Regions from separate parts of the Paenibacillus sp. CFBP13512 genome, predicted to be linked through region 2. Evidence: riboswitches for the same ligand, from Rfam matches in the RefSeq annotation. Region 2 holds a riboswitch; each other region holds the start of a gene.
The links. Region 2 has a riboswitch for thiamine pyrophosphate ahead of tenA (thiaminase II). Riboswitches for the same ligand answer to the same signal wherever they lie in the genome.

Region 1 (8,188 bases), on a different contig from region 2:
AATGGTTTAGCAAAATTGTTTTTCTAGCATCAGCAGGAGAAAATCCACTTCATAAGTATCGTTTAGACAAATTATTGAATGATGCAAATGCCAGAATTACAGTGGAGTGGTTACAAGTACGCAGATTAGTACTTTGCATTTTATGTTTCGTCGTTACTTTATCAGCAGGAATGATTCTACATCATCAATCCAAAGAAATGATTCTATATGCACCTGTCAAAAACGATATGTTATTTGGCTCTATGTCTATAGATGAACAAAAAAACGCACAGGAATTAGCTGATTTGGATCGTCAAATTATGCTTTCTGTCGGATTGTCTAGTCAAGTGACTTATGAGCAGATTGCAATACAGGTGAACAACTCTGGCAAGTTTCGAGATCAAGAGCAGATCAATACCACAACGGATCGCATTTTGCTCAAGCTCAAAGCATATGATAGTGAATATTTTCGCTGGTGGGAGTTGCTGATTGCCCTTATGATGGCTTTGATTGCTTATCAAGTCCCTGTATGGATGCTGTATTTCCAGAAAAAAGCACGAAGTATGGATATGAAGCACGAAGTATATCAATTTCATACCGTGATCTCCATGCTCAGTGGAATGGATCGTATGTCTGTCGAAGTGATTTTGGAATGGATGAATCGATTCGCCGTTATCTTCAAATTACCGTTACAGAAATGCTTACTTCATTATGAACATGGACCTGAAGATGCATTGGAACAGCTCAAAGATGAAGTCTCTTTTCCTGAATTCGGTAAGCTAGTCGACAAACTTCATCTAGCCGTAGATAAAATTCCGATTCCACAAGCATTTGATGATCTAGAAAGTGATATGTCTTATTACTTTGAACAGCGTCGTCAAGAATATGAAAAAATGATCGAAACGAAAGCAACATGGGGAAAAATGATTGGCTTTACGCCTATGTATGCTTTGATATTCCTTTATCTGGTATTACCGTTAATCGGTATGAGCTTTAGCCAGATGGAAGTGTATTATGATCAGATTCAGAAAATATAGCTATTCATAAACTATTAACGTATAAACTACAAAACCAATAACGGGGGATTTTACAATGAATAATGCTTCAACTGCTTTGAAAGTAGCCGCAGGAATATTTTTAACGATTGCTTTGATTACGATAGTTGTTATTTTATTTATTTCTGCTCAAGAAGCTACCAAAACTGCACAAAATAACTTTGCGGATATCCAAACTGAATTATCTCAAGCTTCTTACACTGTATATGATGGTACAACTATTAGTGGTTCTCAAGTAACGAATGCTTTACGTAAGTTCAGCGGCAAAGAACAGTTTGGTGTTCAGGTAACAACGGGTAAAAACAAAGGGTCTAACGGACAATGGTATGGCAATACGTTAAATACAAGCGGAGAATTAACTTCAGATTCGTATGGATCCGTAACCGCTAAAGCTAATGGGGATATGAATAATACAATGGCCGAATCAAGTGCCGAGTATGTTAATCCAAGTGGTAAATTCAAAGCAGCGATTATCAAAGATCGTTCTAATGTAGTTCGCGGTCTTGTTTTCACACAACAGTAAGGAATGATCTATGGATAATAGTACAAAAAGTATGCTATGGCTGGCTGTTCAATTATTTTTGTTTGGAACAGCTTGCCTAGCGGCGCTTTACTTGAGCGGTGGAATGCAGAAAGTCACTCAATTATCAGAACCCGTGATGCAGGGTCAAAAACAAAGTGTTCAGCAGTATATTGGCATTTCAGAACCGCTGACATATACAGGCGCACAGGTCAGGCAGTCGATAGCTCAGATTCAAGAGATCGGTGTCGATATGCAAATAGATCATTCTCTTTATCCTCATCATATACAACCTGAACCATCTACATTACTGAAAATAGACGTACAGCGTACGTATCAGGTCACTTACCAGACCGATCAGCAAGGGAATATAGTGACTATTCAATTTAGCTAAGAAGGATCAAGGAGAACGCTATGAATTCGATGTCCAAAGTATTTGCCGCTTTTCTTGCGGTAGCTTTATTATATGTATTTCCGACGATGCAGGCGGCAGAGCGGCAAGACGATCTTTCTCAGATGATGGTTTATAATGCAGTTGTTCAATTTACCGATGCTGTACGTACCAAAGGATATGTGACTCCAACAATGTACAATGATTTTACACGTGAAATGAACGCTACAGGGAATCAGTACACTATTCAATTAGAACATTTGCACAAAACGTATCATCCTGAATATACAGATTCTGCGAATCCGAATACGTTTAAAAATAAATTTACTACTGTATATGAAGGGTATTATGAGAATGCGATACTCCCTGTATTGTATCCAGAAAATAGTATGGCTAAAGATGATCCAAGCAGACAATATCGTTTACAAAATGGTGATTATTTCACCGTAAAAGTAGAAAGTACCAATCGAACCATGGCAGCGATCTTACGTGGGATGCTGGGAATTGAAGGAAATCAGAATCGTTCTGCTGTACTTGCACGTTATGGAGGCATGGTGCTCAATGAAGATTACTGATTTTGCAATTTTATTCGTAATTATTTTCTTTCCATTATTTTGGCTAAGTGGACTACATACCGATGAACAGTCACAAGCATCCAGTCTACAAATTTCGTACACTACAGCACTTCGGACCGCTTCTCAAGACGCAGGTCAGGTTATGAGTACTAATGAACAGCAACAATATGAAGCAGGATATTCTTCTGAGAAGTTTTTTCGAGCAGACAAAGAACTAGCTTTACAGACATTTCTGAATACACTTTATTTGAACTTTGGTATTCGTGGTGATGAATCGGCTCAGCAAAACCTTTTGCATTATATTCCTGCTATTGTTGTGATAGATTATGATGGGTATTATATTTATGCCACCGAAAATTACATAGGTGCAGATGGATCATCCAATGCCAGACATACATGGCATCCCAAAAAGCCGTATGCGTATTCAGATGCGCAAGGTAACAGTATACAATTTACATTAGATCATACTGTTCATGTGACAGAAGCAAATACCGGCAAAGTATTAGATGGACAAGCAGAGCAGTTAGCTAATGAGACAGATATCGCACTTTTAGACCAAATGGATACCTTTGAGCAAGTTAGACGTACAGCTATCGTGAGTTCGATACAAAAAGATTTGGCTTATTATATTAACAAGCATAATGAATATGCTTCTCGTTACGGGATTTCTTATACATTTACGTTGCCAACGATCTCGCAAGAGGAATGGAATAATAGTATCAATGATATCGGTATTTTATCTTTTTTACAGGGGATTCCTACAGGTAGCGGTTACTACAACAATTATGCTCTAGGTGGAGGACGATTAGTGAAAAAGACTTCTTGGTTAGGAACAGTCGATCCTGATTCAGGTATTAAATATGCATATCCTAATGGCTGTAAGTTACCTGCGCCTGCTCAAGATTTATTCACCGATGCCAAAGAAGCAGCGAAATCAGGATATTTTCTACATGATTGTCGTAATCCTTTAATACATTAATCATTTACTAATTGGAGAGCGACAATAAATAAGAATCGCTCAAGCGAATGGCTACCTATTTACAAGCTTTATTAATCGTTTTTATTCATTTGTTCGTAATAAATTCACTTACAACGGTGTTCAAATTTATTCAAAAAGTAGTAAATATATTTGCTTGATCAGAAAATGAATGTAAAAAAATGAAAATTTTCAGTTCTAGACAGCTTCTGCTTATGTTACAATACACTCTGTAGCAATTTTGTAACGGTGCATATTTAAAAAAGAGATATTTAATATAGACAGGAGCATTATTTAACATGAGTTTGTTATCAGTAGAAAATGTAACGCATAATTTTGGAGACCGGACATTATTTCGGGATGTATCTTTTCGTCTGCTTGCTGGAGAGCATGTAGGCTTAGTCGGTGCGAATGGCGCTGGCAAATCAACACTAATGAATATTATGACAGGTAAACTGTTAAAAGATAGCGGTAAAGTCGAATGGGCTCCGCGTGTACGTTATGGTTATTTGGATCAACATACGAAGCTAACTGAAGGAAAAACAGTACGCGATGTACTTAAAGATGCTTTTCTTCCTTTACTGGAATTAGAACAACAACTAAACGAAGTCACTAACCAGATGGCAGATGCTTCACCTGAACAATTGGAAGTATTGTTAGAGCAAATGGGTGATATCCAAGAACAACTGGAAATTGGAGATTTCTATTTACTAGATACCAAAGTTGAAGATATGGCTTATGGTCTGGGTCTGAATGTAATCGGACTTGATAAAGATGTAACAGCATTAAGTGGTGGACAACGTACCAAAGTATTACTTGCCAAATTACTACTTGAAAAGCCTAATGTATTGTTATTAGATGAGCCTACCAACTATCTGGATGTAGAACACATTCAATGGTTAACACGTTATCTACAAGACTATCCACATGCTTTTGTATTGATTTCGCATGATACGGATTTCATGAATCAAGTTGTTAATGTTATTTATCATTTGGAATTTGCCAAATTAAATAGGTATACAGCTGATTATGCTAAGTTTTTGGAAATGGCAGATATTCAAAAGCATCAACATATTGAAGCGTTTGAAAAACAGCAAGATTTTATCAAAAAACAAGAAGAATTTATTCAAAAAAATAAAGCACGTGCATCGACATCAGGACGTGCGAAAAGTCGTGAAAAGCAATTAAATCGGATCGAGCGAATCGACAAACCGGAAGAATTTGCAAAGCCGACATTTAATTTCAAAGAAGCACGTGCAAGTAGTAAAACGGTATTTGAAGGTAAAGACTTCGAGATCGGTTATACTCACGCTTTATTGCCTAAAATGACTATGAATATTGAACGTGGCGAGAAAATTGCTATCGTAGGTTGTAATGGTGTAGGTAAATCAACTTTGCTCAAAACAATTCTAGGTAAACTTCAACCGGTTAGTGGTAAAACGTATCTTGGCGATTATTTACATTCGGCTTATTTTGAGCAAGAAGTACGCCCGGATCAATTGACACCGATTGATGAAGTATGGAATGAATTTTCTCATTTGAGTCAAAATGAAGTTCGAGGTCACCTAGCACGTTGTGGATTGAAAAATGAGCATATTACACGTCCTATGCGTATGTTAAGTGGTGGAGAGCAAGCGAAAGTACGCTTATGCAAACTTTTATTACGTGAAAGCAACTGGGTACTTTTCGATGAGCCTACCAATCACTTGGATGTTCATGCTAAAAACGAACTGAAACGTGCTTTAAAAGCATACAAAGGTACGATCTTGCTTGTTTCTCATGAACCTGAATTTTATGAAGATTGGGTCACTAAAATTTGGGATGTTGAGCAATGGTCTGAAGCTAAAGCAAAATAATAGATGTATAAATATTTTTATAAATAAAGCTAACAATATCATTTATTTATAATAATTTTGGATGTATATTTGCTTTTGATTTACATTATTTGTATATTATATTTCTATAATGATTTGCTTTATCGAAATCTGTTTGCTAAGATGAATAACAAATCGAATAGCTTGAATGCACTAGGGGGGCCGCTTGAGGCTGAGATGAAAGTAGATATTGCTTTCGGACCCTTTGTACCTGATCTGGATCATACCAGCGTAGGGAAGTGGTAGCAGAGTTACGGAAATGTTAGATCATATTGCATGTACGATTAAGTCATTGACTGTATGGAGCAGAAATTATTTTATACAGAATTAGCTTATGAGGATTGTCGATATGTTGTCCGTTATTCTAATAATAATCTTGTTTGATCTCAGACAAGAATCATTATTTTCTAAGTTTATACTAGCCACTTCTTTATTCATAAGAAGTGGCTTTTTTGCGTTCACTTATACATATTTTGAGGGAAGGAGAGCATATATCTTATGGAGCTTCATGCCATCAGTACAGGTCAACAATCGATCGATCAGCTTGTAAAGATAGCTTCCCAGATCTATTCATGGACAACCGCTATTCATATTCGTGAAAAAAAGTGGTCTGATTCTCAGATCATTGATGCTGTCCAGCAGTTGATTCATACAGGAGTGCCACGATCCAAAATCAGGATCAATAGCCGATCTCAATTAGCAGTGGATCTGAATATAGGTGGTGTGCATTTAAGTGAACATATGTCTTATATAACTACAGATGATCCTCTTTCAAGATGGAAAGTCGGGCGATCTGTTCATAGCATAGAGCAAGCATTACAAGCTCAAGATGAAGGGGTAGATTATCTTTTTTATGGACATATTTATGCGACTACTTCTAAGCCAGATCTGAGTCCACGAGGATTAGATCAATTAGAAAAGCTTTGTCATGCTGTATCTATACCTGTGATTGCTATAGGTGGTATTCAACCCGAACATTGCCAAGACATTCATCAAGCAGGTGCTACAGGAATAGCTGTCATGTCGGGTATTTTTGAAGCGGAACATCCACAGCATGTCTGTCGGTTATATAACGAAAGTATTCAACAAGTTACTTTTACCGATCTACAATCACAATCATTAGGAAAGAAGTGAATCGGCGGATGGTTCATCTATCGAATGGTAAGACTAATCATTATGACGTGATCGTTGTAGGCGCTGGCGTTATCGGTGCTGCGCTTGCTTATGAACTGGTACAACAAGGAGTCAAAGTCGCTTTGCTGGAAAAAAATCAACCCGCTTCTGGTGCGTCAGGGGCAGCAGGTGGAATGTTAGCGGCTCATTCAGAACATTTCGCTCATCAAGAGTTGTATCAATTGGCATTATACAGTCAATCGCTCTATAGCAAGCTGGCTACTGATCTATTGGAGCAGACAGGGATTGATATTGGACTGCGAACAGAAGGATTTTTGCTACCCATGACTGCTGTTCCTACACATACTGATTCCCAAGTAGATCGCAAAGAGTGGTGGAGTCCTTCACATTTAGCACAAGTGGAGCCATATATTTATGCTCCTTCTGGCATGATCTACAATCCAGATGAACCGCAATTAATTCCAGCTTTGCTCAATCAAGCCCTTGTTCAAGCAGCGATTCAATATCATGTTGATTTTTATCCAGAGACTGAAGTATATCGCTTACTACATTCGCAAAAGAAAGATCATATTACAGGTGTAATCACTAACCAAGGGGAGATCTATGCTGAACAAGTAGTTTTAACAACAGGCTTGTGTACACAACAATTGTTAGCAACAGAGCAGTATCATTTGCCTTTTGTGCCGGTCAAAGGAGAATTAATCGAAGTTAGTACGCCTTCTCAGTATCTTGGACATACGATCTATGGAAAAGGCATTTATATGATTCCCAAAAGCGATCATCGAATCTGGATCGGAGCTACGAGTAAACCAGAACGTACAGATACAACAGTAGATATTTCTGCAATTGCTCAGTTGTTGTCTGGAGCGGAGCAATTTCTACCTGCGGTGGGATCAGCTACGTTTGAACGTTGTTGGTCAGGCATACGACCTGGAACACCGGATGAATTACCTTACTTGGGGCAAATTCAACCGCTCGCTGGATTATGGACAGCATCCGGTCATTATCGCAATGGAATGTTGTTGGCTGCTGGCACAGCAAAATGGATAGCAGAGGCACTCATAAACAATCATACAGGTCATATTCCCGATTGTTTTTCACCAGAACGAGCTTTACGAAAGTCGAAATCTCTATCAACTAAATCTTTATCTACAATCGAAGGAGTGTCTATATGGAATTAATAATTAATGGCAATCGGAAATATGTAGAACCTGAATACAATACCGTATCCAAACTACTAGAATCATTATCGCTTGGTCAAAAAACAGTCATTGTAGAGCATAATCAACAAATTTTGCAAAAAGAAGAACATCCGCATATTACACTGGCAGACAAAGATATATTAGAGATTGTACATTTTGTAGGAGGTGGCTGATTTGTTAACGATAGGTACACATACATTTACATCACGGCTATTATTAGGAACAGGGAAATTTACAGATTTACAGATTCAGAATCAAGCTGTTGAAGCTTCAGGTACAGAAGTGCTAACTTTTGCTGTCAGACGATTGAATTTAGATCAAGTGAATGAACCGAACTTTCTGGAAATGTTAGATCTCAAAAAATACAAATTACTTCCAAATACCGCAGGAGCCAAAACAGCAGAAGAAGCGATCCGTATCGCTCGCTTAGCAAAAGCTTCTGGATTATGTGATATGATAAAAGTAGAAGTTATCGGAGATGA
Region 2 (8,188 bases):
CTCGGTTGTACTGGTGATGCCTACCGGTTTGTTAAGCACGATATAGACATTTTCCTGTTCCACTTGGATCGGCTTGCCATTCACTCGAACGTCGTCGCCTTCTTCCACCTGACTTCCAAGCTCTGCAACCACACCATTGATCGTGACAATACCTTCATTGATCCATTTATCAGCACCCCGGCGGGATGTAATTCCAGATTCACTAATATATTTATTAATTCGCACGTATAAGCACACCTTTAACTCTAATTTTTGAGTCAGCTATTCTGCTCGAACTCAAGTCTATCTCTACGATACCCTTTTTTGCTGTATTTTAAAAGAATCATTCACAGATCTATAGATTATGACTTCGTATGCAAAATATGTTGCAGTGCTTTTTCCAAGCGACCGTATTTGAACATGAATCCTTCTTTGATCAGGCGATTAGGAACCACCCAGCGACTTTTGAGTACCAATTCAGGCTCGGTACGGATGATTCGAGCACCTAGATTCAGCATCCATGTGGAAGCAGGCAGACCGCCTTTACGATGCATCACTTTGCGCATGGTCGCCATCAGTTCCCGATTGGTGACTGGATTCGGTGACGTACAGTTAAATACTCCTTCCAGAGATTCCCACTCTTGAATAAATAAAATAATTTGGAATAAATCTTCAACATGAATCCAGCTAAACATCTGCTTGCCTGATCCTTGATGACCCCCTAGTCCAAAGCGAACAAGATTTTGAAAAGGAGTCATAACCCCACCGCCCGGACCGAGTACAATCGCTATTCGTAATGCCGCTTGTCGTGTATGAGGAAGGTTAAACGCGAAAAAAGCTTCTTCCCAAGCTTTGGCAACATCGACTGAAAAGCCAGTCCCGATCTCGCCTTTCGTCTCGGTCATCGGACGATCTTCTGCATGACGATAAATAGTCGCTGTACTGGAATTTATCCATACGGCAGGCGGATGTTCACAATCCAAGATAGCGTTTCCAAGAATCTGTGTGGTTTCTACTCGGGAATTCATAATTTCACGTTTGTTCTGCTCGTTATAACGACAATTGACCGATTTCCCCGCCAGATTAATCACCATCTCTGCGCCATCTAACGCTTGCACAATCCCTTGATAATCATCCCATGCGATATGTGGAGATTGTCTGGAAATGATCTGAACATCTATATCCATAGCTGTAAACTTTTTTTCCAAATACTGGCCGATAAATCCGGTACCGCCTGCTAATACTACTTTACGTGTCATCCCCATCAACTCACTTCTATTCAGATATTTTAATCTGCGTGCAAATACCTAATAATATCTATATTTTACACCATTTTATAAGTGTATAACGGTAAAAAAAGGAAACCACAAGATTCTTATAGCAGTTGACAGTCTCTTCAATCGTGTGTACAGTAAGATGCAAATGAATCGAATGACCACTAGGGGAGCCTTTGTGTAGGCTGAGACGGGAAGATCCCGGACCCTTGGAACCTGATCTAGTTCATACTAGCGTAGGAAAGTGGAGACTGTGCAAGAGTACCTGTACAATACGTACACCTATTCTGCCGCTCCATCACGGGGCGGCTTTTTTGCATGTATTTTTCCATATATTCCAGCAGTGGTCCTTCTTTATTAACCAAGCATCGATCCTGATGCTTCAATCTAAGGAGGATACAATTATGACATTTTCACAGGAAATTAGACAGGCAGCAGACCCTATTTTTGAAGCGATTTTCAATCATCCCTTTGTTCAAGGCATTGCCAAAGGTGATCTGCGTAGTGAGCAGTTAATCCATTATGTAAAACAAGATTTTGAGTATTTGAATTCATTTATGCGTATCTATGGAACAGCGATTGCCAAGTGCCCAACACGCGAAGATATGGCGATGTTTAATGAACAGATTTCATTTGTGCTTCATAGTGAAATTCATCCTCATAATAATTTCTGTGATGTAGCAGGCGTAAGATATGAAGATTTACAAGGATACGCGCTTTCGCCTTCGTCTCATCATTATATTCGTCATATGTTAACGGTAGCTCATGAAGGTGATCTGGGTGATATTTTGGCTGTATTATTGCCTTGTCCGTGGACATACTGGGAAATTGGTGTGAAGTTACTGGAAGAGGTGAAGCCTGATGCATCTCATCCTTTTTATGATTGGATCAGCTTCTATGGCAATCGAACAGATACAATAACGCATCAATTTTGCGCTCGCTTAGATCAATGGGCAGAGCAGACAACACCTGCACATCGTGCACGTATGAAAGAACATTTTCTACTGAGCTGTCAATTTGAATATATGTTCTGGGATATGGCTTACACGCTACAAGATTGGCCTGTACCGATGGAGGTTGCACGCGTATGAATGCTCAGCCGATCCATATGACATGGAAAATGAAAGAGGTTGTATTAACAGTTATTTTAGCCGTAGCTTGCGGTGTGATTTATCTAGGTTGGTCTACGTTATGGATACCGATCTCAGCACTGGTTGGACCGGTAGGTGCAGGATTTATGTTTGGCATCTGGATTATAGCAAGCCCGATTGTGGCTTATATTATTCGTAAGCCAGGGGCGGCATTGATCGCTGAAGTAGCGGCTGCGGCGGTAGAGCTATTAACCGGTAGTCATTTTGGCTTATCTGCCTTATTGATCGGTGTGTTTCAAGGGATTGGAGCAGAGATTGCTTTCGCTCTATTTGGCTACAAACGGTATAACTTGATGACTCTCATGTTGTCTGGTGCATTGGCAGCGGTAGGTGGAGTCCTTTATAACGTTATTGCTAACGGATTCGGTTACTATACAACTCAGGTATTGCTGTTAACGCTGATTATTCAAATGATCAGCGGAATGATCTTAGGTGGAGGGTTAGCCAAGATTGTCGTAGAAGCTTTGTGCAAAACAGGAGTGCTGGATCAATACGAAATTATGAAAGCACGGCGGAAGAAGGGAAAACCTAATGGAATCGCTTCTGGAGTGTAAAGACCTGTCGGTACGCTTTTATAATCGAGAAGCTAACGTTTTGAACGGTATTGATCTGTCGATCTCACGAGGTGAAAAAGTACTTATTTTGGGACCAAGTGGAAGTGGGAAGTCGACACTATTATCTGTGTTATCAGGCATTATTCCTGAACATGTAGAAGCCGAGGTGGAAGGTGAGATTCGATTAGCCCCTCAATGTGGAGTCATGTTCCAAGATCCAGATTCCCAGTTCTGCATGCTTCATGTGGATGAAGAGATCGCTTTTAGCTTAGAAAATCGCTTGATTCCCCGTACTCAAATGGATGCCATGATAGAGGCTGTCATGAAGCAAGTAGGTCTGGATATAGATGGGCATACGCCGATCGAGACATTGTCTGGTGGCATGAAGCAACGGTTAGCATTAGCCTGTCTGTTGGCGCTTGAACCAGAAGTTCTTTTTTTCGATGAACCGACTGCACAATTAGATCCAGTCAGTCGTAAAGAAATCTTTCAATTGCTACATGAGCTAGCAGATCAGCATGGACAGACAATGGTATTTGTCGAGCACACTTTAGATGGCTGTATACAGTGGATGGATCGAGTCATCCTTATGAATGCGCAAGGTATTATGATTGCGCAAGGAGAGCCAGCAGAGATGATCCAGCGATATCGAGCAGAGATGCAAGAAGCAGGCATCTGGCAACCCAAATTATTTCCGTATACATGGGACGATGTGCAAGACCATCCTTCGCATCCGTTAGCCCAGCGATTGCAACAGACTTTACAACAACGACGTGCTTCTGCATTAGATGCAGACCAAGAAGGTAAGGGTGGGTCTGCTATCATTTTAACCGAGCAACTGGATATCGGTTATCGTCAAAAGTCTGTGATGCGTGATATGAATATCCGTATTCCGTCAGGGGAATGGGTAGCGATTGTCGGTGCGAATGGAAGTGGCAAAAGCACATTTCTCAAAAGCCTGATCCGTCTAGAACGTATCCGTAGCGGGCAACTTTACTTTCAAGATATCCCTTTGAAAAAGTGGAGTGATCGCGATCTATATGAGCAAGCAGGATTTGTTTTTCAAAATCCTGAACTGCAATTTGTGACAGATACTGTATTTGATGAGATTGCTTTTGGAGGACGACAACGCAATTGGAGCGAAGAAGAAGTGTATGCCAGAACGGTACAGTTGCTACAGGAATTTGGCTTAGAAGACTATCAGGATCAACATCCATTTACACTCAGTCTGGGGCAAAAGCGGCGCTTGAGTGTAGCGACTATGTTGTTATTTGACCAATCTTTACTTCTATTAGATGAACCGACCTTCGGACAAGATGCCCGTACATCGGCTGAATTGATCAAGCGATTGCAACAACGGCAAGCACAAGGTACTACAATTGTGATGGTTACACACGATATGGATCTGGTCGATGAATACGCCAATCGAGTGATTGTGTTTGATCAGGGCAAAGTAATCTACAATGGTGCACCGTATCATCTATTTACACATCCCGAATCTATCGGTCATCATGCGATTATTGCTCCGCTTCATTATCAACTGATGAAGCCAGAGAAGGAGCGGAGTATTATATGAAAAGTAATGACTCTTGGTTATCAACATTGAATCCGACGATCAAGTTGGTAACTCATTTGTTAGTGATGTGTGTATTGATGGCAGTCACTGATCCTCGGATCACCTTAGCGATCTGGATAGTAGCACTGGTGATTGGATTGACGCTAGGTGGATGGCGTATTCCTTATTTGCTCAAACGGTTATTGCCGTATACGATCTTTTTTGTGATGATTTTTTGGATGATGGCGGCTTTTGGTAAAGGGGAGCATACTCTGTGGCAATGGGGATGGTTCCATATCACCGAAGAAAGTCTAAACAATGGACTAATGATCGCACTTCGTATGCTTGGCTTTGTCACGTATGGCTTGCTGTTTACGTCTACAACCGATCTGACTGCTATGATTATGAGTCTGGTCCACCAATGCCGATTGTCGCCTAAATGGGCTTATGGACTGTTAGCTGGATTTCGCTTTATCCCGCTTTTTCAGATGGAACTAGCTCAAATGAAATCAGCACATAAGATTAGAGGATATAAGCAGAAGAATAGTTGGAAATCCTTCATCCGCTACGCCCTACCGCTATTCACTCAGGGTATTCGGAAGTCTGAACGAATAGCGATAGCTATGGAAGCACGCGGATTCACAGGCACACGCCAGCGCACGTATTATCTGACTCCGCAATTAACGGGGAAAGATGGATGGTACTGTGGATTATTGTTAGTAGTTGTTCTGTGTATAGCTGTAGTATTAAAAATATAGATTAAAAGAAGGAGCATCTTGTTGTAGTCAAGATGCTCCTTCTTTTAACTTCTATAGTATTTGCATGCCGATCATAGCTTATGTAAACTTACTATAATTACCAATAGTCTTTAATAAAAAAAGAGGTGAGCCTTTTGCATATCGTATGGAGCAGTTTGTTTATTACGATGGGAATACTGATTGCTATCGTTGCACTATTTACATGGATCACAATCACAGCTGTCAGATCCTATCGCAATAAACATAGACATTAATCTACATAGAAGTATCAATATTTACTAAAAGCATCTTGGTTTTCTTGTACATTTTCTAAATAGACAATCTGACCTTCTTCATTTACACGAGCAATATCAATGCCTGTTTTGGCATATACGGTTCCTTCGCTCGACATTCCACATACTGCCCAGCGGGATTCGTAGGTTCCGTTGTTTTGCAGTTCCCACGGTTCATGCATATGTTTGATATCGATATTATATTGATAGAACATGTCGATAAAGTTTTTGAATCCTTTACGTGATGCTCCATTTAATACGATCTCTACATCAGGAATAAATAAATTCAGTAATTGTTCCATCGCTTGTTCATCAGTACGTGAAGCATCGAATAAGCGAAAATAGTCATTTAGTGTGTGTACTGCGGTTGTCATTTTACAAATCTCCCTTTGATTAAAAACACAATCATACCGTTATTTTGATTAATAGTTTGATGAAAATCGAACTAATAAAGTGTAGCACATTTTCAAAGTAATAAATAGTTCGACCAAAATCGTACTTTTCAATTGATACTTGCTCCAATAAATGATAAGTTGAAGAGTATGAAAATATTAGAAGCTGTAGCACCGACACCAATCAAGCTTGTAGACGTATTCAGTGCACTAAGTGATCCTGTGCGACTGAAAATACTACTGTGTCTTGCCCATCATGGAGAAAAAAGCTGTGCAGGTTTTCAGATGAGTCATATTTCCAAATCAACATTGTCTCATCATGTTAAAATATTGCGCGAAATAGGGCTTATCCAATTACGCATCGAAGGCAGACAGCATTTTTATAGCATTTGCCGCAGTGAACTAGACACTCAATTTCCTGGATTACTAACATCGATTCTTCAAACCGAAGAAGAAGATCTAGTGTAATCTATATATTCTCAAATTTATTCGCTTTGAAAGAAGGTATACCATGAATAAACCGTCCATTTATGGATTAACATTAGATCAATTATCAGCATGGCTAGGTGAACGTGGACATAAGAAATTCCGCGCAAGTCAAGTATGGGACTATTTGTATCGTCAGCGTGTAACTGAATTTAATAAAATGACTGAAGTGAATCCTGCTTGTATCGCTTTGCTTACCGAGCACTTTGCGATTCAAACATTAACCGAACATGTGAAGCAAGAATCTGCCGATGGTACAGTAAAATTTCTGTTCCGTTTGGAAGATGGCAACTTAATCGAAACCGTATTGATGCGTCAGAAGTATGGTCAATCGGTCTGTGTCACCACGCAAGTAGGCTGTAATATTGGCTGTAGCTTTTGCGCTAGTGGTCTGATTAAGAAAAGTCGTGATCTAACCGCGGGTGAGATTGTCGAGCAGATTATGAAAGTACAATTCCATCTGGATGCAGCCGCGCAAGACCAATTGGTGACTCATATCGTAGTAATGGGTATCGGCGAACCATTTGATAACTTTGAAAATATGGTCGATTTCTTAAATATCGTGAAAGACCGCAAAGGTCTAGTTATCGCTCCTAAGCGAATCACTGTATCTACAAGTGGTCTGCCTGATAAAATTAGAGAATTTGCAGATAGCGATCTTCAGGTCAATCTTGCACTTTCATTACATGCACCGAATAACGAATTACGTACACGTATTATGAAAATTAACCGTGCGTATCCGCTAGAGCAATTGATGTCTGCTGTAGAATATTATCTGACCAAAACGAATCGCCGTATTATGTTAGAGTACATTTTGCTACGTGATGTGAATGATCATCAAGAACATGCACAGCAATTAGCAGATCTGATCGCTCATATGAACAAATCAGCGAGTGTCAATCTAATCCCTTATAATCCGGTCGATGAGCATAGTCAGTATCAACGCAGCTCCCAAGAATCGATTATCACCTTCTATGATACGTTGAAAAAGAATGGTGTGAACTGTACGGTTCGCTTAGAGCACGGTACAGATATTGATGCCGCTTGCGGACAATTGCGCAGTAAACAGATCAAAAAAGCAGCACAAGCAGAAAAAGAAGAAAATCCAGTCGTTGTCGGTTCTTAAAAAACAGATGGATAAAGCCTTTCTTATCGTTAACTAGATAAATACGTGAAAATGCGAGCTGTCGGTCAACTTCGGCAGCTTTTTTTTTAATTTATTTTATAATGCATCGATCGTAGCTCAATCATAGTCAGATCGCACATCTTGTCGAATTTTGAAATAAAAAGTAATTATCTATCAAAAGTTAGCCGATAAATAGAGTATCATCACGAGCTAACGGAAAATAAGAACATACACCATAGGAGAACGATATGAGAAGAAATCAACATCATTTTGTAAAGAAATGGATGTTCTTTATGCTAGCATTTATTATCGTCATCGGAATTATATGGGGAGTCTATACATACCGATCTCAACCCAGCATCCCCCCTACAGCAACCTTTATTACATCACACATGGTCAATGAAAATGGAACGTTAGCCAGTCGCCTTTTACCTGCTCCTTCAACCAATCCTGATATTGTCGCAGGGAAAGAAGCCTTGTCTGAATCGTTAGGATTATGGATGCAATATGCATTAATGACCGATGATCAGAAGAGTTTTGAACACAGTTATACGTTGTTGAATCAGTATTTTTTGAATCCAGAGAAGCATTATATTTATTGGAAATTAGAGCCGAATGGCCAGTCCAAAGTGAATACGAAT
Region 3 (8,188 bases), on a different contig from region 2:
ATAATTGAGCATTGTTCGATCGGTTGTAGCCAGTCCGCTGAGTGCCGCAATCGTGACCGGGAAAAAGCAGACGAGAATAATCACGATTAATTTGGATAAAATACCAAATCCGAACCAGATGACAAGTAGCGGTCCCAGTGCAATCGTCGGAATATTTTGACTCAAAATCAATAACGGATATAGCGCTGAACGTAGAAACGGAGTGTAATGAAGTACTCCTGCTACCAGTAGACCTACAGCGACCCCGATACTAAAACCGGATAATGTTAACTTTAAAGTTGCCCATGTATGCAGACCCAGTCGATCTTTTTCACTCCAAGCTTCATGTCCAATTAACGCAGGACTTGGCAGAATCCATGCTTCAATATGGAATAGACTGGTTGCCAATTGCCAGATGACCAATAATAAAACAACCGCCCCCAGGGGCGGCCATATGCTTTTCCACCATGATCTCATAGCAGACATTAGCGGTACTTCTCGGTCAATCCATCCATACTGATACCGGATGGACTATGTGCAATCTTGATCTGAGAAATGATACTAGGACTACCTTTCTCCACCAAAGCTTCATGCATTTGACGAACCACTTCTAGCAATTCGCTAAGTTCGCCTTCCATAGTAGTCTCAAGTGGATGAACTTCATATTTCACGCCGGATGCTTGAATCACTTCAATCGCCCGATCTACATAATCATAAGAGTTCTCGCCTGCTTGTGTTTTGGGAATTACTTGAATACTGAGTAACGTATGTGCCATTCTATCCATCTCCTTATTCTCTATTTAGTCGTTGCCGCAGGTAAATAATCATTGGTATAGGCTTTAGTTGCATCTAATGGACTATCGAGCAATTTTTGCTTGAACATCCAGTTGGCATATCCTTCCCAGACGGATTGTTTTTGTTCACCCCAGCGTGGTGCATCATCTTGATAACGTGGAGATAACCATTCTTGACTGGCTTTTACTAATTTAGGATCAAGATCAGGAACAGCTTTGAGCAAGATATCCGCAGATTCGTCTGGATGCGCAATCGCATATTCATACCCTTTACTGGTTGCCGCCATAAATGATTTGACCAATTCAGGATCGGTAGAGATCTGCTTCTCATTGGTTACGATAACAGGGGTATAGTAATCCAGTTGGTCAGAATAATCTTTAACATATAACATATCTAACGGCTGACCACGAAGTTCAGCTTCTATGCCTGTCCATGCGTAGAATATCCAGGCAAAGTCGATTCCTTTTTGTACTGCTGTAAAATAATCGGCATTCCCGATATTCACACTTTTAACTTTGCTAACATCGCCGCCGTCCGTGTCCATAATCGATTTCATGACAGCTTCTTCAACAGGAGAGCCCCAAGCGCCATAGGATTTGCCTTCCATATCTTTAGGCGTCTTGATCCCGCGATCTGTAGGTGCCGCGAAGCCAGAAGTATTATGTTGAATAACAGCAGCAAGCGAGACGAGTGGAACACCTTGAACTCTAGCTTGTGTGACACTTTCTTGGTAGCTGATTCCAAAAGGCACTTCACCAGAAGCGACCATCGTATCTGCTCCGCCTTGTCCGGGCGCTATAATTTCGACATTCAATCCTGCTTCTTTATAAAAGCCCTGTGCTTGGGCTACATATAAGCCGGTATGATTTGTATTAGGTGTCCAGTCTAGAACGACTTTGACATCTTTAAGTGCAGATGTATTGCCCGCTTCATCTGTTGTATTGGTTGTACTTGCTGCTGAACCACATGCAGTTGTGATCCATAATAAACCTACCATTAACCATGGTAAGCCTTTCCGCCACCCTTTTTTATTTCCAATCATCCTAACCCTTCTTTCTGTTCAATCAAATAGTAGAATCGGTCTTCACTTGATAAAAGGCATAAAAAAAACGCCCCCATCGGGACGACATAGGTGCAATTATAAGCTCAACATACAGCATATAACGACTTGTTACTTTCCTACGCTGGCATTATCCAGATCAGGTATAAGGGTCTGTATTTATCACAATACACTCTCAGCCAGTTGCAACTAGCTCCCCTGTACGTATGCGGTTTTTTTACATTGTAATTATAGACCAGAGGGTATCAACTGTCCAGTACAGAGAATGCGTTGTCATCAGCAATAGACAATCTATTTCGGTTCAGGAACTCTGTCTAAGGGTATTTACATATACGGAAGTTTGTAACTAATAAAGTTCCATTCAATCTTTTTCTATCATATCTATTTGATATACATAGACTAAGAAATTGAATACACCCATACGTTTATATACAGGAGGAGATTGATCATGAGTAAAACAGCTGAAGAACAAGCAATTTTGACTGCATTAGAAGGTAACCCATTTTGTGCACTAGGTACTGTAGAAAATGACAAACCTAAAGTACGTTATATGGCGCTATATAATGAAGGCTTAAATATTCATCTCGCGACGAACCGCAAAACACATAAAGTCGAAGAGTTAGAAAAAAATCCGAACTGTTATGTATTGTTGGGTTATGAAAAAGGCGGCACAAGTCAAGTCGTTGAAATTGAAGGCGTAAGTTCTGTATCTACAGACGACGAACTCAAAAAACGTGTCTGGAAAGAAGAATTTAAAGAATGGTTCTCCGGTCCAGAAGATCCTGATTATGTGATCCTAGATATCAAACCACAAACGATTGAATATACAGATAAAGATGGCAACAAACAAACTTGGACTGCATAATATTCTTTTTCAAAAGAATTAAATAGGCAGTAATAGTATAAAAAACTCGGGATTTGAATTTGCGAAACAAGTAAAATGAATGCAAAATTCAAATTCCGAGTTTTTTCGTCTTTTTATTTCCAGAAAAAGGATAAAATAGGTACTTGAGGAACTTGATAAGGTATGCCCAAATAAGGTATAAAAAGATAAGTAGAATTATTTTAGATCATAACATGTAAAATGCCGATGGTGGGATAAACTGAAAGTTCTTATTGTAGAACTGTAAAGGAACTATACTGGAGGTGGTTTCCTTGAATTTAAAACAGATTGAACAGCAGATCGAACAGGAACGCCGCATACTGAACCAGATGGCAGAAGAACACGGAGTACGTGATTATCGTGTGTTGGATCAGTCCGAGCAATTAGATCGAATTTTAGATATGTATTTTCAATATAAAGATCAAGATGCCGATTTTTTAATACCTTAATGTATAGATTTTATGAAAAGAAACATGACACAATCATGTAAAATATAGAATTTTTCGTAAAATAAATATCATTTTCATAAAAAATAGAACTAATAACCCTTCAAATATATCAGCTGATAGTATACAATTCTATCATGCGTTTCTTTTGGTAGCCTTTTCTTCTTTATCTTGCCTATTCTATAAATAGATTACAATATATAATGTAATCGTTTTAAAACAGCATGAATTATGGTTAAGCGAGTTATTCATGCTGATAATACATATCGGGCGCAGAGATAAAGTCGTAAAAGGTCAAGCAAATGCGAATATATTTGGGAGGGGTTTTTTATTTTGAACTTAGGAAACAAAACATTTAAAAAAGCAATTACTGTCATCGCAGCGCTGCAATTGTTTGCAGTGTCGGCAGTTCCTGCTTTTGCAGCAGAAACCACTTCTTCTGAATCTACAGTGAAATTGCGTTTGTTGGAGACAACAGATATTCATGTTAACGTAATGAACTATGATTACTACTCAGATGCAACTACAGATCAATACGGTTACGCTAAAACAGCGACATTGATCAAAAATGCTCGTGCAGAAGCAACCAATAGTGTATTGATTGATAACGGTGATCTATTGCAGGGTAATCCGTTAGGCGATTATGTAGCTAAAGTCGATCCTTTAAAAACAGGCGAAGTTCATCCTGTCTACAAAGCCATGAACCAATTGGGCTACGATGCTGGAAATATCGGTAACCATGAATTTAACTATGGCCTTGATTTCTTGGGCAATGCGTTAAAAGGTGCTAATTTCCCTTATGTAAATGCTAATATTTATACAGATGATGGTACAGGTAAAGGCGAGAAGAACTACTTTACACCTTACCTTATTCTAGATAAAGAAGTAACTGACGAAAGTGGAGCTAAGCATACAATTAAAGTAGGCGTTATTGGCTTCGTACCACCTCAAGTCATGCAATGGGATAGCGCAAACTTGTCGGGGAAAGTGGTTGCTAAAGATATTATCGAAACAGCGAACAAATTTATTCCACAAATGAAAGCAGAAGGCGCAGACATCATTATTGCTGTTCCGCATTCTGGGTTTGAAGATATTCCACAGACCGAATTGATAGAAAATTCTGTGTTGTACTTGAGCAAAGTGCCAGGTATTGATGCGATTATGTTCGGACATGCACACAAAGTATTCCCTAGTGCTGATTTTGCTGGGAAAACAGGCGTTGATCTTGAAAAAGGTACAATCAATGGTGTTCCTTCTGTAGAGCCAGGATTCTGGGGCGATCACTTGGGTATTATTGACCTTGAATTGAAACAACAAGGCGACAAATGGACAGTAAGCGATTCTAAAGTAGAAGCTCGTCCAATCTATGATACAGCAACCAAAAAAGCATTGGTTCAAGCAGATCAAGGTGTCGTCGATTCTGTATATCATGAGCATGAAGAAACACTAGGTTATATTCGTGGACCTGTAGGTGAATCTACAGCTCGTATTACAAGTTACTTTGCACTGGTAGAAGATGATCCTTCGATCCAGATCGTAACGAATGCTCAGAAATGGTATCTGGAGAAACAACTTCAAGGTACAGAATATGAGAACTTGCCAATCCTTTCTGCTGGAGCTCCATTCAAAGCAGGTGGACGTTCAGGAGCAAGTTACTACACAGATATTCCAGCAGGTACAATAGCGATCAAAAACGTATCTGACCTTTATGTATACCCAAATACAGTTCACGCTGTGCTTGTCAATGGCGCTGAAGTGAAAAACTGGTTGGAATGGTCTGCAGGACAATTCAATCAGATCGATCCAGCTAAATCAGGTGAGCAAGCGTTAATCAATATGGACTTCCCAACGTATAACTTTGATGTTATCGATGGCGTAACATACCAAATTGATGTTACACAACCACCTAAATACGATGCAAAAGGAACAGTTCTAAACGCATCTTCTAACCGTATTGTGAATTTACAATTTAACGGTAAAGCGATTGATCCCGAACAAAAATTTGTTGTAGCTACAAACAACTATCGTGCATCTGCTTCTAAATTGGCGAATCCAGATGGTAAACGTATTATCCTAGCTGCACCAGACGAGAACCGTCAAGTGATTATCGATTATATCCGTGAAAACAAAACAATCGATCCAGCTGCTGATGGTAACTGGTCACTTGCACCAATCAAAGGCAATCCAACGGTGACATTCAATACTTCTCCAAAAGCAAAAGATGCACTAGCTAGTGCTAAAGCGGTAGCAGGAGCAGATCCAATTGCTTATGTAGGCGAAGCAGCAGATGGTTTTGCTAAATATTCTATTAATCTTTCGAATACAGCAGCAGGTAGCCAGCCAGCGGTGACACCAGCCAAACCGGTGAAACCAGTAACACCAGCGAAACCTGCTAAACCAACAACGAAGCCAGCTCCAAAACCAACCAAACCAGCTGTAGACAAGCCAGTGAAACCTACAGATGAGCAAACGTATATCATCAAAAAAGGTGATAATCTGTACCGTATTAGTCTGAAATATGGCGTAACATGGGAAGAACTTGCTAAATACAATAAAATTACAGATCCAACGAAACTTCAAGTTGGAGATGCTATCGAGATTCCAGCTAGCTAATAGCGAGGAATATGAATCCAAAATAGGATCGAATCATACACCAAAGACTGCAATAGAAAATAGATTGCAGTCTTTGGTGTATTCAAAATCAACATTTAAACCGATAATAGACAGAGTGTCTAATGTTATCTGCGTTTAAGGATGATATAATTAATAAGATTAAAAGTAGAAGTAACTTGTCTGTAAATCATTATATTTTGACGTTCATCTTATGTTTTTGCTTTATTATTAAGGAGGATTGCTATGAATTGTAGCGGTTGTAGTTATGTTCAACCTATAGAAGACCAAGGAACAGTGTCCTTGCGACCGCTTTCTCCTTCTCTTGAAACTCTAATCCGACAACAATCTTATGATACGTATATCATGGAAGATATTTGTTCTATTTCATATCAGTCAAGAGGACAGATGCTTGATATTATGCAGTGGGTACGAAGTTTACCTGAAGACATTACATCATGTGTATCTGTAGGTTTGTTGGGTTCAGACGATATTGGTGGAGAGCCTGTGTGGCTTTCATTGTCCGTATTTGTCACCCGTTTGCAACATGATGATGTTGTAGAGATTATTCGGAAAAAGCAGTTTACCAGCCATATGCAACCTATTGTGGATCAACATGAGCAAGTGATCGCATATGAATTTCTTCTGCGTCCGATTCAAAATGGCCCTACTTTTCAGCCGTATCGGTTATTCGATATCGCACGTAAAACAGGATTACACTCTTTTCTAGATCGTGCGGCTCGCATCTCAGCGATTGAGGTCAGTGCTGAGCATTTACAACCGGGAATTAAACGGTTTATTAACTTTTTACCATCCTCTATTTATAACCCACAATATTGCTTGAGCCATACGTTTGAAGCAATAGAACGCCTTGATCTCAATCCAAAAGATTTTGTGTTTGAAGTGGTGGAGACAGAGAATATTATCGAAATGCCTAAATTGCAAAATATTTTTGACGTGTATCGTAGCAACGGGATATCGGTAGCACTGGATGATGTTGGTTCAGGTTATTCAAAGCCTGAATTAATCGATTATCTTCAACCGGATTATGTCAAAATAGATCGCAGTTTGATTGATCATTGTGATACTCATCCTGAGCAACAGCAAAAGATTATTCATATTCTTGAACGTTCACAAAAGCACGGTTCAACTGTATTAGCAGAAGGCATCGAACGCCGTGAAGAATACGAATTTTGCCGTAGTATCGGTATTGAGCTAGCACAGGGATACTTGTTTGGGAAACCATCTGATTCTCCTAATCTTCAATTAGGTTAATAGTAGTATGTAAAATTTATTGAATAAGTTTAACTACTAATAATAGTTTGGAAGAAAATGAAGCTATATTAAAATCTCTTTATATACTAGTTTAACTTAGTATATAAAGAGATCATTAGTTAAGTATTTAAAATAAAATTATTTTACAGGTGTGAACGTTGTTACTTGGGAATATGAAGTATGATAATCAGCATAATCAGTGGTTACTGCTTTGACTCTCATATTATTATCAGCCGCATATATAACTTCTGCTCTTGAATTAGCATTTGCTGCTAAACTTGCTGCCATAATAACAACTGATGCATAAGGAACTTTAGATAAAAGACCACCTAAAGCAGTTGCGGATATAATAGCAGGTGCACCAGTAGAAGTGCGCATGAAACTAGCCATAGCTTTAACTTGAGAAACACTTAAATATTGAGTCGAAATTACTACGCGTGCGGGTTCAGCTGATACACTGCTTGTCAAAGGTGCCATAGACGTTAGGCCTAAAGTAATTGCAGAGGCGATGATTAATTTTTTTGAAATATTTTTCATAAATTACAACTCCTTTTATACTAATATTTAATTAAGTGGCTATTATATAGTGATTTAAACATAAAAGTCAAATTTTACTTAATAAGTAAAGTGGAATAAAGGAAGGGATACCTTTAGGTATCCCTTCCTTTATTTAGCCTTTTAAAGACTTCAATTCTTCGTAAGCGGCAATGACTTTATTGTAGTCTTCGCTGTCTTTGGCAAATCCAGTAACGTCGCTTACCACAGGGCCGAAGCCTTCAGCTTGGATACGTCCTTGTAGTTCAGCAGATTGAGGATCAGCTGTGTTGTCATAATGGAATGCCGCGGCAATTCCTTTAAGCAAATGATCACGACTAAGATCGAATTCAGTCGCCATTTTTACAGGGCCTACAAGACGATCGGCTTGTCCTAATTTACGTAAAGGTTCACGTCCAACACGAATCACTTCATCACGGATATATGGATTTTTGAAACGAGTTTCAATTTTATCGATATATTTCGCATGTTCATCCGCATCAAAGCCATGTTTTTGCACAAGAGCCGCGCCGCTTTCTTCCATCGCAGGGCGTACAATCCCGCGTACACTTTCATCTTGAATACTTTGATCGATCGTTTCTAGAC
Region 4 (8,188 bases), on a different contig from region 2:
GTATTATGCAAGCTTTGACCCGTAATCCGTTAGCTTCTCCAAGTATATTTGGAATCAATGCAGGCGCTTCTTTTATGATCGTACTCTGTACTATTATTTTGCCAACAGTAAATGGATTGGTTCTTGCCGGAGCAGGCTTTGCTGGTGGTCTTATCACAGTATTGATTGTGCTGATAATGAGTCTAGCGATTCGCGGGGGCAAAGTAGAAGTACGTATGGCATTAATCGGTGTAGTGATTCAAGCGCTGCTATCTTCTTTTACACAGGGATTATTGATCTTTAATGAAGAATCGGCTAGCAAAATCATATTCTGGCTCGCTGGATCAGCAGCAGGAGTCAAATGGGATGAAATCCAATTACTGCTTCTATTTAGCATCATCGGATTTGTTATGGCTGTCAGTCTTAGTCGATCCTTATCCTTAATAAACTTAGGCGAAGATATTGCGCGTGGACTCGGTCAGAAAATATGGACAGTGCGCATTGTAGGCAGTGTGATCGTTATTGTGCTAGCAGGGATATCCGTTTCTATTGTTGGGCCGATCGGTTTTGTAGGGTTAATCGTACCGCATATGACACGCTATCTGGTAGGAACCGATTACCGTCTTGTGATTCCTTTTGCCGGAGTGTTCGGAGCAATATTGTTAACACTAGCAGATATCGGTTCACGCTTTGTGAATTTTCCAGCAGAGACACCTGTAGGGATTATAACAGCTCTTATCGGTGCACCTTATTTTGTCTATTTAGCTAGACGGCAGAGCAGGAGTTCATCATGAATAACCTTATCGGTCAAAAGCGTAATCTAATCATCATCTTGATTCTTAGCGTACTAACCTGCTTATTGATGATGATCAGTATTCAAGTTGGAGCAGTACGTATCAGCTGGTTAGAGATCGGCAAAGCATTTATTCAGCGTGGAGATGCTGATCTTACCTATATTATTCTTCATTATCGATTGCCTCGAATTATACTGGCGATATTAGTAGGAAGTGGGCTTGCGGTGTCGGGTCTGGTGGCGCAACAAATCTTGCGTAATCCGTTGGCAGCACCGGATACATTAGGGATTTCCGCAGGAGCTGCACTAGGAGCAGTCTCTACAGTACTACTTTTACCTGTAGAGATGCAGAGTACATGGCTTACATCGTTGACTGCTTTTGTCGGCGGAGCGATCGGAGCCTCTTGTGTATATGGGTTATCGTACCGCAATGGAGTCGATCCTATTCGACTGGCATTAGTCGGCATAGCGGTAAGCGCTTGTGGAAGCACATTAGTCCAGTTACTTATCATCCAATCATCTACGAATACCAATACCGTTCTGCTCTGGTTAAATGGTTCGCTCTGGGGACGTCATTGGGAGCAGGTTATGCAATTAGCACCGATTATTATCATTGTTGTGCCTATCATCTGGCTTTTAGCCAAATCGTTAGATATTTTTGGACTGAGCGAAGAATCTTCTAAAGGGCTAGGGTTACGTATCGAGTGGATGCGGGCGATTTTGCTTCTGATGACTGTTATATTAGCCAGTGGTTCAGTAGCTGTTGTAGGTATGGTCGGTTTTGTAGGTCTGGTAAGTCCGCATATTGCTCGGCGCTTAGTATCTGGCGGGCATCGGTATTCTGTTCCTGTAGCGGCATTGGTAGGTGCTATCATGATGTTACTGGCAGATGTGATTGGACGGATACTGGCTCCACCTTTAGAATTTCCGGTAGGTTTGGTAACGTCTGTGATTGGAGCACCTTATTTTCTATTTCTATTATGGCGTGAATATAAAAGTAAAAACCGTGCAGGTTAATGCTTGATTTGCATGGTTTTTTGCTGTCTATTTATAGGTGGAGAGATAGTAGCAGGAAGATATAGATGTTGATTATAAAGACTGTTTGATGGATAAAGAAGACTTTTTTAATTGTGATTCTGCTTGTTGAATAGCGGTATGCATAGCTTCATAAGGATGATCGATCATATGACCGTGTCCTACAGCAAGTAGACTGGGTTGTAAAGCTAACAATCGCTGAGCGCTTTGTAAAGAAAGCTCTTTGCTCCATGTAGCTAATGCAGGGAACGGGAAGAACAATCGTACAGAACCAGCGACAGCCACACCGCCTCTTGTCTGAAAAGAATCTCCAGCGATAAGCGACCGATCTCTAGTATCAAGCAGCGCTATAGAGCCAGGTGTGTGACCGGGAGTAGCAATCACTTGCAAAGAGCCGATCAGATCACCTTCATGAAGCAAAACAGAAGGACGAGTTTGTAGTTTTTTGGGAACACTGCCTTTAATTTTGGTCTGCGGTTCATGCGAGTCTAACGTCATATCACCGATTATCAAGCGTGCATCTCGCTCCGAAACGTACACAGGAACATCTGGATAACGTTGATGTAATGTATCTAATGACCCTACATGATCATCATGAATATGGGTCAAAATAATAGCACCTAATGGCTTACCAATCTGAGCAATCGCTTGTTGAATCCCTTTGTAACTATTAGGTAATCCTGCATCAATTAACGTCAGACTGGATTCTTCTTCGACTATATAACAATTTACCGGAAAAACACCGGGTAAAAAAATAAGTTGATGTAATTTACTTTTACTAACTATTCTCATATCAATCACCTCTTAATTACACTATAAACTAATAGTATTAGTTTAATCAATAACTATATTCATAATTTAAATAAATATATATCTTCTTTAGCTTAAAAGTTGTTTTTTTCTACTCATGAGTACACGATAATTTAGACATAACCATAAAAAAATACACCATTCTAAAGATAGATTGGTGTACACAAAGGTACCGAATCTCAATAGAAATGGTGTATGGATAGATTTATGATTGTTATTGCGAAGTATGCAAACCTTGTAAAAAGGTATCAATAATCAGTTCAAAGCTTTGATTCACATCTACCTTCAGACCAAATCCACCTGTTCTTTCTAAAGAACTGAATCCATGAAGAACACTGCGTAGTCCACGTATTGCATGAATAAGAGCATCGTCATTTAGATCAAACCCTGCGAGCACTTGAGTAAATAACTCTAATACTTGATTCTTCATTGTATCCAATTCTTCATCATCCGTATCAGAAATATAAAGCGTCGCTTCATATAGTCCGGGATGAGCACGGGTAAATTCAAGATAAGCACGCGACATCTCACGAATCGCTTTATCTTCCGATCTGCCTACAGTAGCGTGCATCAGTACATTTTTGAGCTGATCCAATCCAGTTAATGCCATTTCACGACGTAATCCTGGTAGTCCATTCACATGATTATAAAGAGAAGGCGAACGAATACCTAGCTTTTTAGCTAATACGGTTAGTGTCACTTCATGTAGCCCGTGTTCATCTGCTAAGACTGTGGCTGCTTTTACAATAGATTGGAGATTAAGACCGGCACGAGGTGGCAATGTATAAACCTCCTTCAACTATAACTATACCTATTCGTCATTAATGAATAGGATTCGTTTATCAGCTATGCATATTCATCAATTCTTCGTTATTGTAATTTATAATCATAGAATTAGCAAAATAGAATATTAATCTACTCATCTTATCTACTAGAGATCATCGATGTTATTTGCGCATAAAAATAAATTTCTGTCCAACTACTCCGATCACAAATAACAGTAAACTCACCCACGGTACAATCGTAATCACAGGCATCACTTGACGTAAAAAGATACCTACACCAAAAATCAAAATCAAAATTACCAAGTACGTCAAAATAGCGCGAGCATTGATTTGCATACCCGGTTTGGTAGTGTCACTTTTTTCAACAGGTTGATCGGTAAATCGAGTTAGCATTTCGACTAAAGCAATCGAACCGACAGCGACAATAATCAGTGTGGCTACATTAATCTGCCCGACAATTCCTGAATCGCTAATACTGATTCGAAATAGTCCCATCAGTGCTTGAATAAGAAAAACCCATGTGAGCGCTATCCAAGGAATCATCAAGTAATACATCGGCTTGCTCAATTGACGCTTTTCGGGTAAATTACGAATTAACATATTGCCATATTCCATCGAATCTTTAGCAAATAACTGTTTGGCGGTTTTTCCTTTTTTCTGTGCATCTAATAAATGATGACCCATTTCTAAAAGTAATTCTTCACCAGCTTCACGATCAATACGTGCATCCCGTACATGAACAATCACATCATCATAGTAATCTAAATTTTCGGGTTTTAACTGATCTCGTACAACATTAATATCCTTAACCATCTGGCGTATTGTGCTCATTATTTATTCCTCCATTCTCATTGTTCGAATCTATTATTTTGCCATACTTTCCTTGCGTTGACAATGATCTAGCGTTAATGATAATATGATTTCAAGATTAAAGCTCATTAAACTGATCGGAATTGTTTATTTAAAAGGAGGAATCATCATGGAACGTAATATCGTCATTCGACATCACGACTTGGATCTGACAGCTAGTATTCATTATCCAGAACAGGAACCGCAATTAGCCGGACGGGGCAAAAGCCGTACACCGCTGATTGTGATCTGCCATGGTTTTGTAGGCAGCCGCATTGGAGTGGATCGCCTATTTGTTAGTACAGCCCGTGAATTGGCGGCTGACGGTTATATGGTGGTTCGTTTTGATTATGCAGGTTGCGGTGAAAGCAGCGGCGAATATGGCAATGAAGGCTTAGAATCAATGGTTGCTCAGACTCGTACTGTACTTGATTATGCGATGACTTGCAGTGATATTGATCCGACACGGGTCACTTTAATTGGACATAGCTTGGGCGGAGCTGTAGCGATTCTGACATCGGTACGCGATCAACGTGTCAAAAGTCTGGTGCTCTGGTCAGCAGTAGGGCATCCATTTAACGATATCGTCAAATTAACAGGACGTGACAAATACGATCAAGCAGTGATCGAAGGCAAAGCCGACCATCTAGGGTATTCATTTACGCCGATATACTTTGATTCACTTGGCAATTATCAACCGTTTCAAGAAGCCAAGCAGTTTAATGGCGATGTGCTCGTTATTCATGGAACAGGCGACGATGTGATCCCTGTCGATTATGCCTTTTTATATCAGAAAGTATTCTGGACACGTTCAGAAGGACGCTGTGATAAAGAGATCATTTTTCAAGCAGATCATACGTATTCTAACGGTACACACCGACGTGAATTACTGGACAAAACTCGTCAATGGCTTACAGGACGTGAAGTGGCTCAGACCGATTGGCAACACTGGATGATATAAGCGTTTGGCAATATAAACACTTATATCGTAAGATATTTTGCTATCGCAAAAATCATGTTCGATTGGACTAGAAGAAGTAGCGCTTATACCGCCAAGCGCTTGTATAGTAAGATATTAACCAATTTCTCACTCTTTACCAGATCATTCACCAGTGGTATGGTAAGAAAGAACAATTGAATAGTTACTGATTTCACTAGGGGAGCCTGTTGGCTGAGACGAAAATGAATTTTCGGACCCTTGGAACCTGATCTGGATTATACTAGCGGAGGGAAGTGGAGGCTGAATTTTCACTCAAGTTATGTCTACCTGAATGAATGTTTGACCCATTTGTCTCTTTAGAGATGGATGGGTCTTTATTGCGTTCAGCTCTTATAATATAAACCCTAACCTTTTCTACATATAATCCAAATAGAATGAGGTAATCGCAAAATATCTATTTATTACAGGAGGCTAATCAAATGAGCTTTTTAGCAAAAGTACAAGCACAAAATCCACTTGTTCATAATATTACGAATATGGTCGTGACTAATTTTACAGCCAATGGATTGCTGGCTTTGGGCGCTTCTCCTTTTATGGCATATGCCCATGAAGAAGTAACAGATGTGGCTGCAATGGCAAGTGCTGTGGTGCTCAATATCGGTACGCTTGATCCTTATACAGTCGAAGCTATTCTCCAAGCAGGACGCTCAGCCAATCAAGCAGGTGTACCTGTTGTATTTGATCCGGTAGGAGCAGGAGCGACACCTTATCGTACCCAGTCAGCGATACAGATTACTGAGCATATCCAGATTGATGTGTTACGTGGCAATGTGGCTGAAGTCGCTAATGTCATCGGCGAACAATGGCATATCAAAGGCGTAGATGCAGGAGCAGGCGAAGGAAATATGGTCGAGATTGCTGAACAAGCGGCTCGCCAATTGAAATGTATCGTAGCGATCACAGGCGAAAAAGATGTGGTCACTGATGGCAATACCACCTATACCATTGCAAATAGTCACAGCATCTTAACACGGGTCACAGGCGGAGGTTGCCTGCTCAGTGCTGTTGTGGGTGCATTTATCGCAGTGGCTGATCCTACAGAGTCACAAGAACGCTTAAACGCTGTAGTTGAAGCACTAGCGTTTTACGGTATCGCAGCAGAGATTGCTTACCAACAGACCGCAGGACAAGGCACAGGTAGCTTTCAGATCGAATTTATCAATCAACTCTCTCTAGTCACACCCGATATCGTATCCACCCATTCAAAAATCGCAAAAGTCCAGCGCTTGGCAAGATAAGCGCGACATCTTCTAATCAAATAAAACGTGATTTTTGTGTAACAAAATATCTTACGATTAGCGCTTGGCAAGATAAGCGCGACATCTTCTATCTAATATATCCAAAGGAGTGAAAAAGATGAATGTATATCAAGCTTTAACGATTGCTGGTTCAGACAGTGGAGGAGGCGCAGGGATTCAAGCCGATCTCAAAACATTTCAAGAACTCGGAGTCTATGGTATGTCTGTTCTTACTGCTGTTACGGCTCAAAATACAAAAGGGGTACAAGGAGTCTATCCGGTAGAAATTGAAGGTATTATTCAGCAATTGGATTCAATCGGTACAGATCTACAACCGCATGCTGTCAAAACAGGGATGTTATTTAGCGCTGAGATTATTCGTCATGTCGCTCAAAAAGTAAAACAGTACCAGTGGCAACATCTAGTGATTGATCCAGTGATGGTAGCCAAAGGCGGATCTGTGCTTTTGCAACAAGAAGCATTACAAGCGCTCGTCTCGGATCTGATTCCGTTAGCAGAGATCATCACTCCGAATTTACCAGAAGCAGAGCTACTCACAGGGATATCGATCACCAACATGCAACAGCGTGAACAAGCCGCCACACAGTTAATTGATATGGGTGCAACGTATGTAGTGATTAAAGGTGGACATGATGCATCGACTTCAACCGTTGTGGATTTGTTGTATGATGGACAACATTTTGAATATTTTGAAAGCCAGCGTATTGATACAATGCATACGCATGGGACAGGCTGTACTTTTTCAGCGGCATTAACGGCAACATTAGCTCAAGGTAAATCGATCCATGAAGCTGTAGATACCGCCAAGCAATTTATTCAAGCCGCGATTGAAGATGGACTGGGAATTGGTTCCGATCATGGGCCTACTAATCATTTTGCGTATCAACAAAGGAGCCGGGTCTATAATGTCTAAGCCAGATCAACACCAATTGCGCCAGTATTTACGCCTTTATCTAGTGATGGGTAGTGTCAATTGTACACAACCACCAGAAGAAGTATTAACATCTGCCATCGCAGGAGGGATTACTCTTTTTCAATTTCGTGAAAAAGGGGTCGGGGCACTCACAGGGCAAGCGTACTACCAACTGGCTGAATCTCTTCAACAGATCTGTAGAGAGCATAAGATTCCATTTATAGTGAATGATGATATTGAATTAGCGATTGCACTAGACGCCGATGGGATTCATGTAGGGCAAGAAGATATACCTGCCGATCAGATTCGTGCACGTCTTGGGCAAAATAAAATGATTGGTGTATCTGCTCATTCGGTCGATGAAGCTAGACAAGCTATTCAAGATGGAGCTGATTACTTAGGCATAGGACCGATCTATCCGACCACTTCCAAAGCTGATGCCGAAGCCGTACAAGGAACACGTACGATTACAGCTCTTAAGAACCATCAGATACATATTCCATTAGTAGGTATTGGCGGTATTCATGCAGATAATGCAGAGCCGATCTTAACCGCAGGAGCCGATGGAATAGCAGTGATATCTGCCATTGCAGGACAAAACAACGTCGAGCAAGCTACGGAGCAATTGAATACACTCACCAAGCACTTTATTGCCAATCAAAAGCAGTAATAGACGGCTTGAAGTTGATTCGAATAGAAATTAATCAAAATAAAGTACAAAAAAGTCATTCTGTATACCGTAGCTTAAAGTACGGTGTAGCGAAT

Region 1: linked by a shared signal. The riboswitch ahead of PaeCFBP13512_RS04870 (thiamine phosphate synthase) and the one ahead of tenA (thiaminase II) in region 2 are both predicted to bind thiamine pyrophosphate.
Region 3: linked by a shared signal. The riboswitch ahead of PaeCFBP13512_RS15755 (ABC transporter substrate-binding protein) and the one ahead of tenA (thiaminase II) in region 2 are both predicted to bind thiamine pyrophosphate.
Region 4: linked by a shared signal. The riboswitch ahead of thiM (hydroxyethylthiazole kinase) and the one ahead of tenA (thiaminase II) in region 2 are both predicted to bind thiamine pyrophosphate.

Annotation. Positions count from the first base shown of each region.
Region 1 covers NZ_QGAD01000003.1:86,193-94,380, forward strand. The annotation lists gene PaeCFBP13512_RS04840 (hypothetical protein) at 1-1,016, shown strand, start outside; gene PaeCFBP13512_RS04845 (ABC transporter permease) at 1,072-1,557, shown strand; gene PaeCFBP13512_RS04850 (hypothetical protein) at 1,568-1,948, shown strand; gene PaeCFBP13512_RS04855 (hypothetical protein) at 1,969-2,520, shown strand; gene PaeCFBP13512_RS04860 (hypothetical protein) at 2,507-3,499, shown strand; partial or broken gene PaeCFBP13512_RS23625 (ATP-binding cassette domain-containing protein) at 3,796-4,384, shown strand; gene PaeCFBP13512_RS23630 (ATP-binding cassette domain-containing protein) at 4,459-5,352, shown strand; TPP riboswitch at 5,516-5,625, shown strand; gene PaeCFBP13512_RS04870 (thiamine phosphate synthase) at 5,869-6,504, shown strand; gene thiO (glycine oxidase ThiO) at 6,513-7,685, shown strand; gene thiS (sulfur carrier protein ThiS) at 7,676-7,879, shown strand; gene PaeCFBP13512_RS04885 (thiazole synthase) at 7,881-8,188, shown strand, end outside.
Region 2 covers NZ_QGAD01000009.1:193,323-201,510, reverse strand. The annotation lists gene rluF (23S rRNA pseudouridine(2604) synthase RluF) at 1-225, opposite strand, end outside; gene PaeCFBP13512_RS14875 (TIGR01777 family oxidoreductase) at 342-1,238, opposite strand; TPP riboswitch at 1,410-1,513, shown strand; gene tenA (thiaminase II) at 1,658-2,344, shown strand; gene PaeCFBP13512_RS14865 (ECF transporter S component) at 2,362-2,958, shown strand; gene PaeCFBP13512_RS14860 (ABC transporter ATP-binding protein) at 2,936-4,534, shown strand; gene PaeCFBP13512_RS14855 (energy-coupling factor transporter transmembrane component T family protein) at 4,531-5,271, shown strand; gene PaeCFBP13512_RS14850 (nuclear transport factor 2 family protein) at 5,540-5,917, opposite strand; gene PaeCFBP13512_RS14845 (ArsR/SmtB family transcription factor) at 6,086-6,403, shown strand; gene rlmN (23S rRNA (adenine(2503)-C(2))-methyltransferase RlmN) at 6,447-7,547, shown strand; gene PaeCFBP13512_RS14835 (glycosyl hydrolase family 8) at 7,796-8,188, shown strand, end outside.
Region 3 covers NZ_QGAD01000011.1:9,407-17,594, reverse strand. The annotation lists gene PaeCFBP13512_RS15765 (ABC transporter permease) at 1-456, opposite strand, end outside; gene PaeCFBP13512_RS15760 (MTH1187 family thiamine-binding protein) at 465-755, opposite strand; gene PaeCFBP13512_RS15755 (ABC transporter substrate-binding protein) at 776-1,816, opposite strand; TPP riboswitch at 1,933-2,044, opposite strand; gene PaeCFBP13512_RS15750 (pyridoxamine 5'-phosphate oxidase family protein) at 2,283-2,699, shown strand; gene PaeCFBP13512_RS15745 (aspartyl-phosphate phosphatase Spo0E family protein) at 2,990-3,166, shown strand; gene PaeCFBP13512_RS15740 (bifunctional 2',3'-cyclic-nucleotide 2'-phosphodiesterase/3'-nucleotidase) at 3,497-5,776, shown strand; gene PaeCFBP13512_RS15735 (EAL domain-containing protein) at 6,020-7,048, shown strand; gene PaeCFBP13512_RS15730 (hypothetical protein) at 7,187-7,585, opposite strand; gene PaeCFBP13512_RS15725 (mannitol-1-phosphate 5-dehydrogenase) at 7,719-8,188, opposite strand, start outside.
Region 4 covers NZ_QGAD01000018.1:10,893-19,080, reverse strand. The annotation lists gene PaeCFBP13512_RS19390 (FecCD family ABC transporter permease) at 1-773, shown strand, start outside; gene PaeCFBP13512_RS19385 (FecCD family ABC transporter permease) at 770-1,789, shown strand; gene PaeCFBP13512_RS19380 (MBL fold metallo-hydrolase) at 1,862-2,599, opposite strand; gene PaeCFBP13512_RS19375 (TetR/AcrR family transcriptional regulator) at 2,832-3,398, opposite strand; gene PaeCFBP13512_RS19370 (DUF1129 family protein) at 3,565-4,233, opposite strand; gene PaeCFBP13512_RS19365 (alpha/beta hydrolase) at 4,382-5,212, shown strand; TPP riboswitch at 5,398-5,500, shown strand; gene thiM (hydroxyethylthiazole kinase) at 5,671-6,489, shown strand; gene thiD (bifunctional hydroxymethylpyrimidine kinase/phosphomethylpyrimidine kinase) at 6,608-7,423, shown strand; gene thiE (thiamine phosphate synthase) at 7,416-8,093, shown strand.